DNA from 4 places in the Pantoea sp. GABEPS69 genome. Region 2 is predicted to be linked to each of the others. Evidence: predicted binding sites of a transcription regulator. Region 2 holds the regulator's gene; each other region holds the start of a gene.

Region 1 (2,204 bases), 1.0 Mb from region 2:
CGCGGCGAACTGATCCAGCGTGGCGTTTTCCACTTCGGCCAGCGCGGCGGCCTTGATGTTTTCGCAGGCTTCGCCCTGCATATTAAGCAGGATCAGCGCGGCCTGTAGCGGCGGCAGGCTCGGGTTGAAAGCGGCGTTCTCGGCGTAGCGTCCGGTAACCGTCGCGCCGCTCGCGGTGCGCAGCGCAATGCCGCAGTGCGAGCCGCTGTAGGGCGCATGGCTCTGGTTGGCGGCGGCGATGGCCGCCTGGGCGAGCGCGTCGCCTTCCCCCTGATAGCCGTGATCCACTTTATCCAGCAGCAGGGTAGTGATGTTCAGATCGCGCGGACCGAAGGCGTCCGGCAGGTAGTCCGCCAGGGTGCTGACGCCGCGGCCGGGCAGGCTGATACGCAGATCGGTGCCGCTGTTGAGTTCGTTCATAAACTGGCGGCAGTGGCCGCACGGCGTGTAGTTGACCGTGACCGCCTCAAGGCGCTGCTCGCCGCGCAGCCAGGCGTGCGCGATAGCGCTCTGCTCGGCATGGACCGTTTGCTGCATCGCCACGCCCGCAAACTCCATATTGGCACCGAAATACCAGCACCCGCTGACGCCGCGCGCCACGGCGCCGACGTTGAAGCGCGAGACCGGCGCGACCGCGCAGGCCGCCGCCAGCGGCAGCAGCGACAGCGCCAGCGCATCGGCATCCAGCTGGGTCTGCTGCATCAGCGATGCGACCTGCTCCGGCGTCAGCGCCGCCTGAAACTGCGCGTCGTCAAGAATCGGACGCAGCGCGCTTTGCAGAGCAGCGGGCAGCGCGTCGAAGGCGGAGGTGAAACGTGGATGCATGATAGCCTCGTTAATATCGGGCGGCCCATTGCCGCCAGAGGGGTTATATGTGATCTGTATCGCTCTGACAATGCAACAGATTTGCATCGTTTCAACTTTGCGAGATCTATCGCAAAGTTTTACCCGAACGCATGCAGCAGCACCGGAAAAATAAAGGGCGCCAGCAGCGAGGTGATAATGCCGCACAGCACCAGCGCCAGCGAGCTGAACGCGCCTTCCTGGTAATCCACCTCCGCCGCGCGCGCCGTGCCGAGCGCGTGCGACGCGTTGCCTATCGCCAGTCCGCGCGCCGCACGGGTTTTTATCCCCAGCAGGTTCAGCACCATATGGCCGAAGACCGCGCCGAGCACGCCGGCGATCAGCACGCAGATGGCGCTGATAGCGGGGATGCCGTGCAGCGAGGCGGAGACCGCCATCGCAATGGGCGTGGTCACCGATTTCGGCAGAATGGTAGCGGCGATTTCCGGCGTCGCGCCCATCCACAGTGCGATAGCGGTGCCGGAGACCATCGCGGTCAGGCTGCCGATAAAGCAGACGCCGATCAGCGATTTCCAGCGCGCGCGGATTTGATGCATCTGCTCATAGAGCGGCAGCGCCAGCGCAACCACCGCCGGCTGCAGCAGCTGATTGAGGATCTGGCTGCCGGCGAAATAGCGCGCGTAGGGGATGTGCAGCACCAGCAGCAGCGGGATAATGATCGCCATCGCCACCAGCAGCGGATTAAGCAGCGAGATTTTCAGCTTCGCCGCCAGGCGACGCGCCAGCATAAAGGCGCCAACGCTGAGCGGCAGCGACCACCAGATGTCACTCACTGGGCTTCTCCTGCACGCTGCGCGTATGAATTTTATGGGCGCTCCAGCCGACAATTGTTAACACCAGAAAGGTGCTGACCACGATAGAGACCACGATCGGACCGAACTGCGCGCTGAGCACGTCGGTGTAGTTGATGATGCCGACGCTGATGGGCACAAACAGCAGCGCCATATAGCGGATCAGCAGGTGGCAGCCAGGTTTGACCCAGTCGACGGGCAGGATTTGCGTCGCCAGCAGGGCGAACAGCGTCAGCATGCCGAGGATGCTGCCGGGAATGGTGATAGGCAGCAGCAAGGAGAGGGCGTTGCCCGCATAGAGGCAGAGATAGATGATGACGAAGGCGCGCACGTAGCGCCAGCACAGAGACAGCACAGTGGGCATAGCAGGCTCCTGTTTTCACTGCACAACATCATACGCGACATGGGATAAAAAAGGGCGACATTGCTGTCGCCCTGGGGCTTTAACTACGTGCCCGTCGCGGGTGGCCTGGCCCGATCGCAAAGACGCAAAAGGCGGCATCCCTGCCAGCTCGGCCCGCGACATCCTTGTCGCGGGACGCTTTGCTC
Region 2 (2,204 bases):
GCGATGCGGCTGAAGTGGTAGTAGCAGAAGTGGCCCACCGGATTATCGGGATGCTGACGGGCGATCTTCTCCAGCGCGCCGAGCGGCTTCTCCATATCGAAACGACTCGGCAACTGATGGTAAAGAATGGCGTCGGCCAGCGCGCGCAGCCGCGCCGAGATGATTTTGGCGTTCCAGCGGATCACCGCTTCCGCATGGCTGCGCTCCACCAGCTTCTGCACCTCTTCCGGCTGATGCAGGCTGACGGAGATATGCTCCTGCAGGTCGAGCGCCACCTGAAACGCGCGCGTCAGCCGCTTGTGGCTGTTGTCGCGGCTGGCGGAGAGCATATGCATCTGCTGATAGCAGGTGTTGATCAGATCGACCGCTTTCTGCTGACGCGCCAGCAGCGGCGGCAGCGCCTTTTCCGGGTCGGTAAGCTGGGTCAGCAGGGTATATTTCGCGTCGCAGTAGTCCGCCAGCTCGCGGTAGATCAGGCTCAGGGTTTCGCGCATCGGCTGCTCTTTCCACAGCCAGAACCAGAACCAGTTGAAGAGTCCGTACCAGAGCGTGCCGCCGATATAGAGCAGCGGCGGCACATAGATCGGCATGCGGCCGATCAGGCTCAGGGTAAAGATGGCCGCCACCAGCGTGCCGGAGAGCAGGCGGCCGTGCAGCGGGCTGATTTCGCCGGTGACGCCCAGCAGCAGCGGCAGGGCGAAGAGCACGGCAGGCAGCGGCACCCCTTTCAGGGTTAATAGCTGGATCAGAAAGCTGCCGAGCGCGAACAGCGAGCCGCCGACGATGAGACGTTTGAAGAAGCGCTTATGGGGCGTATCCAGACCCGCGACGTTGCAGCAGGCGGGAACCAGAGAGAAGAGCAGGCCTTTTTGCAGATCGCCGAACAGCCAGCCGAGCGCCACCGGAATGCAGAGCACCAGCGTCTGCCGCAGGGCATAGTTAACTTCGGGGTGATAGATGATTCGACGCCACATCACTTCACTAAAAGCAGTAACGGCGTGACGGTGACATCACGCCGTGAGTGAGAGGAAATCAGCGGGTGCCGTAAACGACAATGGTTTTGCCGTGTGCGGAAATCAGATTCTGGTCTTCCAACATTTTCAAAATGCGGCCCACGGTTTCGCGCGAGCAACCAACGATTTGGCCAATTTCCTGACGAGTAATTTTGATTTGCATGCCGTCGGGATGCGTCATGGCGTCTGGCTGCTTCGCCAGGTTAAGCAGGGTTTGTGCAATACGTCCGGTCACGTCGAGGAAAGCTAAATTGCCCACTTTTTCCGATGTAACCTGCAGACGGCGCGCCATCTGCGAAGAGAGACGCATTAAAATATCCGGATTCACCTGGATAAGCTGACGGAATTTCTTGTAGGAAATTTCCGCTACTTCGCACGCGGTTTTCGCGCGTACCCAGGCGCTGCGCTCCTGACCTTCTTCAAACAGGCCAAGCTCGCCGATAAAATCACCCTGATTCAGGTAAGAGAGGATCATCTCTTTGCCCTCTTCATCTTTGATCAGCACCGCCACGGAACCTTTCACGATGTAGTAGAGGGTTTCAGCCTTCTCACCCTGATGAATCAGCGTACTTTTGGATGGATATTTGTGAATATGGCAATGGGACAGGAACCATTCGAGTGTAGGGTCTGTTTGCGGTTTGCCGAGAACCATTCGCTATTATCCTCTGTTGTAATCGTGCCCAAAACGCGGGGGGATTAATCCCTGCCAGGCGATGAAAGCTTCAAGCGTTTCCCCTAAAGGAGATTATTCGGGCCTTATTTTGCGCCAGGCGCTTGATGTGTCCCGTCTTCGTCCCTAACAGAACGAACTATTTTCAGCACTGTTTGTAGCACAGCTTTTGCCGACTGTCTTCTGTTGTCTCGCTTCAGCAAAGGGGGGATTACTCTGGATTGCTGTTTGCCAGGTGAACGCGTACTCTGGCGGCAAACAGGCTATTCTCGAGGTGGAAACATGCAGGCAAGAGTGAAGTGGGTCGAAAGATTAACCTTTCTCGGCGAGTCGGCGTCGGGACATCAGATCCTGATGGACGGTAACTCCGGTGATAAAGCGCCCAGTCCAATGGAGATGGTGCTGATGGCCGCGGGCGGCTGTAGCGCCATCGACGTGGTCTCTATTTTGCAAAAAGGCCGCAACGATGTGGTGGACTGCGAGGTGAAACTGACCTCGGAGCGTCGCGAAGAGGCGCCGCG
Region 3 (2,204 bases), 1.7 Mb from region 2:
GGCACTAAAGCATATCGCCTGACTCTGATTATGCTGGCCTCGCCGCGGAGGTCAGCAAAGCGTTGCGCCGTTGCGCCAGTTTGTTAAGATTTCTCCTCTGTTTCCAGTAAGGTAGAGCTCTTCTTCCTGATGCCTGAGCAAACTATGCGCGAAAAATATGCCGCTTCACAAATTGCCCTTCACTGGCTGACCTTTCTGCTGGTGGCGCTGGCTTACGCCACTATCGAGCTGCGCGGCTTTGCCGAGCGCGGCTCGTGGCAGGGCTACGCAATGATTATTACCCACTTCAGCGCAGGCTTTACCGTCCTGCTGCTGATGCTGGCGCGTCTTTTTTTGCGTACGCGCCATCGCACGCCGCCCATCACGCCCCCCATCGCGCGCTGGCAAACCGGCCTGGCGCATCTGGTGCATACGCTGATCTATGCGCTGTTTATCACCCTGCCGATTCTGGGCCTCACCTCGCGCTATCTGCGCGGGCGCGACTGGTGGCTTTTCGGCATACCGATGCCGGTGGCGAGCGAACCCAGTTTCGAGCTCTCCGACAGCCTGATCGACTGGCATGAAACGCTGGCGCCGCTGGGATACTGGCTGATAGGTCTGCATGCCGCAGGCGCGCTTTTTCATCACTATTTTCTCAGGGACAATACGTTGAAACGTATGATGCCGGGCAAAACGCCGCGCTGATAACCCTTGTTTATCGCCCGCGGGCCGGGCGATAAAAAACTTTCAGGAATAAAACTGCGTTTCACCGTTCCCCTTACCGTGCAATTCCCTCACAATGGTCAATAATTGTGACGCAAGTCACTTTCGTGGATGTGAAAACCGCATCTTTTTGCCGCTGCTCTGACTGATTTTATTTTCATGCAATCAACTACTGTATCCCGTAAAACGGCCTGGCTACGCGTGGTGCTGCTGGCTATCGCCGCCTTTGTTTTCAATACCACCGAATTCGTGCCCGTCGGCCTGCTTTCCGATATCGGCGCCAGCTTCAGCATGAAAAGCGCCGACGTGGGCATTATGCTCACCATCTACGCCTGGGTCGTGGCGCTGCTTTCGCTGCCGCTGATGCTGCTGACGCGCAATATCGAGCGGCGCATCCTGCTGTCGGCGCTGTTCCTGATCTTTATCGTGAGCCATGTGCTGTCGACCTTCGCCTGGAGCTTCGCCTCGCTGGTGCTGTCGCGCATCGGCATCGCCCTGGCGCATGCGGTGTTCTGGTCGATCACCGCCTCGCTGGCGATTCGCGTCGCGCCTGCCGGTAAAAAAACCCAGGCGTTAAGCATGCTGGCGACCGGCACCGCGCTGGCGATGGTGCTGGGCGTGCCGATTGGCCGCGTGGTGGGACAATATCTGGGCTGGCGCACCACCTTCGGCATGATTGGCGCCTCGGCGCTGGTGCTGATGGTGCTGCTGGCGCGTATTCTGCCGCGTCTGCCGAGCGAACACACCGGCTCGCTGAGCAGCGTGCCGATGCTGTTTCGTCGACCGGCGCTGGTGAGCATGTATCTGCTGGTGACGCTGGTGGTGACCGCGCACTACACCGCCTACAGCTATATCGAGCCGTTTATGCAGTTCGTGGCGAACGCGGATGAGAACTTTACCACGCTGCTGCTGCTGCTCTTCGGTTCCGCCGGGATCCTGGGCAGCGTGCTCTTTAGCTCGCTGGGCAATAGGTTTCCCTCTGCGCTGCTGATCGCCGCGATAGCGATTATCACCCTCTGCATGGGGCTGCTGATTTTCGCCGCCGTTCGTCCGGCCGCGATTGCGACGCTCTGTATTCTATGGGGTATGGCGATGATGATGATCGGCCTGGCGATGCAGGTGCGCGTACTGTCGCTGGCGCCGGATGCCACCGATGTGGCGATGTCGCTGATGTCAGGCATCTATAATATCGGCATCGGCGCGGGCGCGCTGCTGGGCAATCAGGTCAGCGAGCATCTGAGCATGGGAGACGTGGGTAATATTGGCGGGCTGCTGGGGCTGGTCGCGCTGTTCTGGTGTATCGCTATCTTCCGCAAATATCCGCAGTTGCGCAGCAACGGATAAAAAAAGGGCGTCGGAACTCTGTTCCGACGCCCTTTTTCTTAATTAAGGCTGGCGGCTGTGCCAGACAGCCTGCTCGCGCCAGAGGTCGAAGCGATGGGAAAAGGCTTTACGCGCACGTTGTCCTGCTTTCCCGACAGCTGCTGCTCCAGCGAAATCAG
Region 4 (2,204 bases), 700 kb from region 2:
GGACTAAAGGACGAGATTATGATGCAAGAAGAGATCATTCACTCCCTGACGCGCTGGATCGACCAAAACCTGGATAAGACGCTCTCTATCGATGAAGTGGCGGCCAGGTCCGGCTATTCAAAATGGCACCTGCAGCGTATGTTCCGCACCGTGACGAAACAGACGCTAGGCGGCTACATTCGCGAACGTCGCCTGACGCTGGCGGCGGAAGCGCTGCGTCAGACGCAGCGTCCGGTATTTGATATCGCGATGCAGTACGGCTATGACTCGCAGCAGACCTTTTCCCGCGTCTTCCGCCGTCAGTTTTCGCAGACGCCGACCGCCTATCGCCACTTTATGCGTCGCCAGGCGATTCAGCGTCCACGTATGCTGAGCTTCGACTGTAGCGAACCTGCGGCAAGCTATACCCAGCGCACCACCGGGGAATGCTGTCCAGTTCGCTAAGCCTCTGGCGCCCTTTACGGGCGCACCTTCCCGCTTTCCTCGCCTAATGCCCTGATTTTCCGGACAACATTTCGATAAAAAAATTTCTACCATACCAGGTACAAATTTTGTTCAAAAAATCAAATCCAGTGATATAATGTGACCCAGCTCACATATTACACCCTTTATGACGGCGAAAAGCCTTTCCCTGACCACGCTTTTCGTCGCCAGTGATGTCCGGTAACCGTCAGGGATAATCACTTAGATTCAGAGGCTTAAGTCGATGGCGACCATAACCACCAGCTTGATTGTCATGCGTTGGGAACTGCTCAGCGCAATCATGATGTTTTTTGCCAGCACCCTTAAAATTAAATTCCGTCAGAGCAGCCATCACGTGATGGCGTTTATGTGCGGCGGCGTTGGTCTCGGGATGACCTGCTGGTTCGTGATGGGGCTGCTGGGCATCTCGCTGAGCATGGAAAACGTGCATCACTTTATGCTGGTGACCAAAGATACCTTTATTCAGGTGATGAGCCAGACCCCGCCCGACTGGCCAATGCCTTAATCGTTAGCCAATAAAAAACCCCGCATAGCGGGGTTTTTTATTACAGGCGGTTTATGTAGCTGAAAGTGGCAGGCATGGCCCGAAGAGCAAAGCGTCCCGCGCCAGGGACGGCGCGGGCCGAGCGAGCATGGATGCGTTAAGCGACTTTGCGATCGGGCCATGCCTGCCGCGCTAGCACATTGCTTAAAGCCAATAAAAAACCCCGCATAGCGGGGTTTTTTATTTTGCTGTGTGACTCAAACTTTCTTCAACAGCGCAGGGATATTCACGTCCTGCACCGAAACGCCCGGTATCTGCGTGCCGCGGCGATCCTGAATCCACATATCTCCCATCATCTGGTTAAGTCCGCGATCCAGCCCTGTCACCAGACCTGCGCCCGGCGTAAAGGTCAGCTCGCCGAAATAGATGCGGCCTTCATGGATATACCAGTCCACGCGCACATAGTCGAAATCGCTCGCCAGCTTCTTGCTCAGATCGAGCGCGTGCTGCAGCGAATCGGCGATTTTCGTCACGTCGAGGCCGGTGTCGCGAATCTTGTGGAACGCTTCGGTCAGATTATTGACGTAAAAGTTCATCGACAGCTGCGGCTGGCAGCGGTTGTAGATCACCTGCAGCACATATTCAAAGCGGCCGTCGCGCTTGTTGAACATATGAAACTTGTAATCGATCGGTGCCGTTTTGCCGTCGCCAATATACTTTTCAACCAGAATACGCGGCTTGATATAGCGATAGTGGATCTCGCGCGCCTCGTTGGCGAAGTCGGTCTTCAGCCACTTATAGCAGCTGTTGATAATCTGCTGCTTGCGCAGCGCGTCCGGCTCTTCCAGCAGGATCTCTACCATGTTGGAAGCGTGGTTCGGCTTGATCACCGTGCCCTTCCAGCATTGCAGACTGTTCAACGATGCCGGATCGGTCGACTCATGCACCAGCGGAATCAGGTATTCGTTGCCAATCTTCTCGGCGATATAGTCGCGCACCGAATACTTATCCGAAAGGCGGCCGTAAATCTGGTAGTCGCCATAGACGAACTTGCGGTACAGCACCTTTTCGTTGAAGACCTTGGGTTGACGCAAATTGGGCAATTTTTTGAACTTGTGGAAGTAGTAAATGCGGTCCTGGTACGCCCAGGGCATCTTCTTAATGAAGTACTGCACACTTCTTCTGAGTTCATCTTTCAACTTAAACATATCTGACCTCATTTGTAGGTTTTGTAGTT

The links. Region 2 encodes CRP, which controls carbon source genes, mostly activating them, when cyclic AMP is high. Its sites were predicted from a motif close to ATGTGANNNNNNTCACAT; they were not measured.
Region 1: a site for CRP is predicted at 873-890, ahead of cdd (cytidine deaminase). Genes of this name have one in related genera too.
Region 3: a site for CRP is predicted at 790-807, ahead of PVE98_RS10065 (sugar transporter). Genes of this name have one in related genera too.
Region 4: a site for CRP is predicted at 581-598, ahead of PVE98_RS18085 (YjcB family protein). Genes of this name have one in related genera too.

Annotation. Positions count from the first base shown of each region.
Region 1 is NZ_CP118618.1:1,337,263-1,339,466, forward strand. Features, by position in the region: gene cdd (cytidine deaminase) at 1-825, opposite strand, end outside; gene PVE98_RS06390 (CidB/LrgB family autolysis modulator) at 945-1,637, opposite strand; gene PVE98_RS06395 (CidA/LrgA family protein) at 1,630-2,019, opposite strand.
Region 2 is NZ_CP118618.1:305,800-308,003, forward strand. Features, by position in the region: gene PVE98_RS01375 (YccS/YhfK family putative transporter) at 1-974, opposite strand, end outside; gene crp (cAMP-activated global transcriptional regulator CRP) at 1,033-1,665, opposite strand; gene PVE98_RS01385 (OsmC family protein) at 1,966-2,204, shown strand, end outside.
Region 3 is NZ_CP118618.1:2,041,609-2,043,812, reverse strand. Features, by position in the region: gene PVE98_RS10075 (hypothetical protein) at 1-22, shown strand, start outside; gene cybB (cytochrome b561) at 145-684, shown strand; gene PVE98_RS10065 (sugar transporter) at 862-2,046, shown strand; gene PVE98_RS10060 (hypothetical protein) at 2,085-2,204, opposite strand, start outside.
Region 4 is NZ_CP118618.1:3,712,030-3,714,233, forward strand. Features, by position in the region: gene soxS (superoxide response transcriptional regulator SoxS) at 19-444, shown strand; gene PVE98_RS18085 (YjcB family protein) at 707-988, shown strand; gene PVE98_RS18090 (ATP-grasp fold amidoligase family protein) at 1,225-2,175, opposite strand; gene PVE98_RS18095 (polysaccharide biosynthesis C-terminal domain-containing protein) at 2,184-2,204, opposite strand, start outside.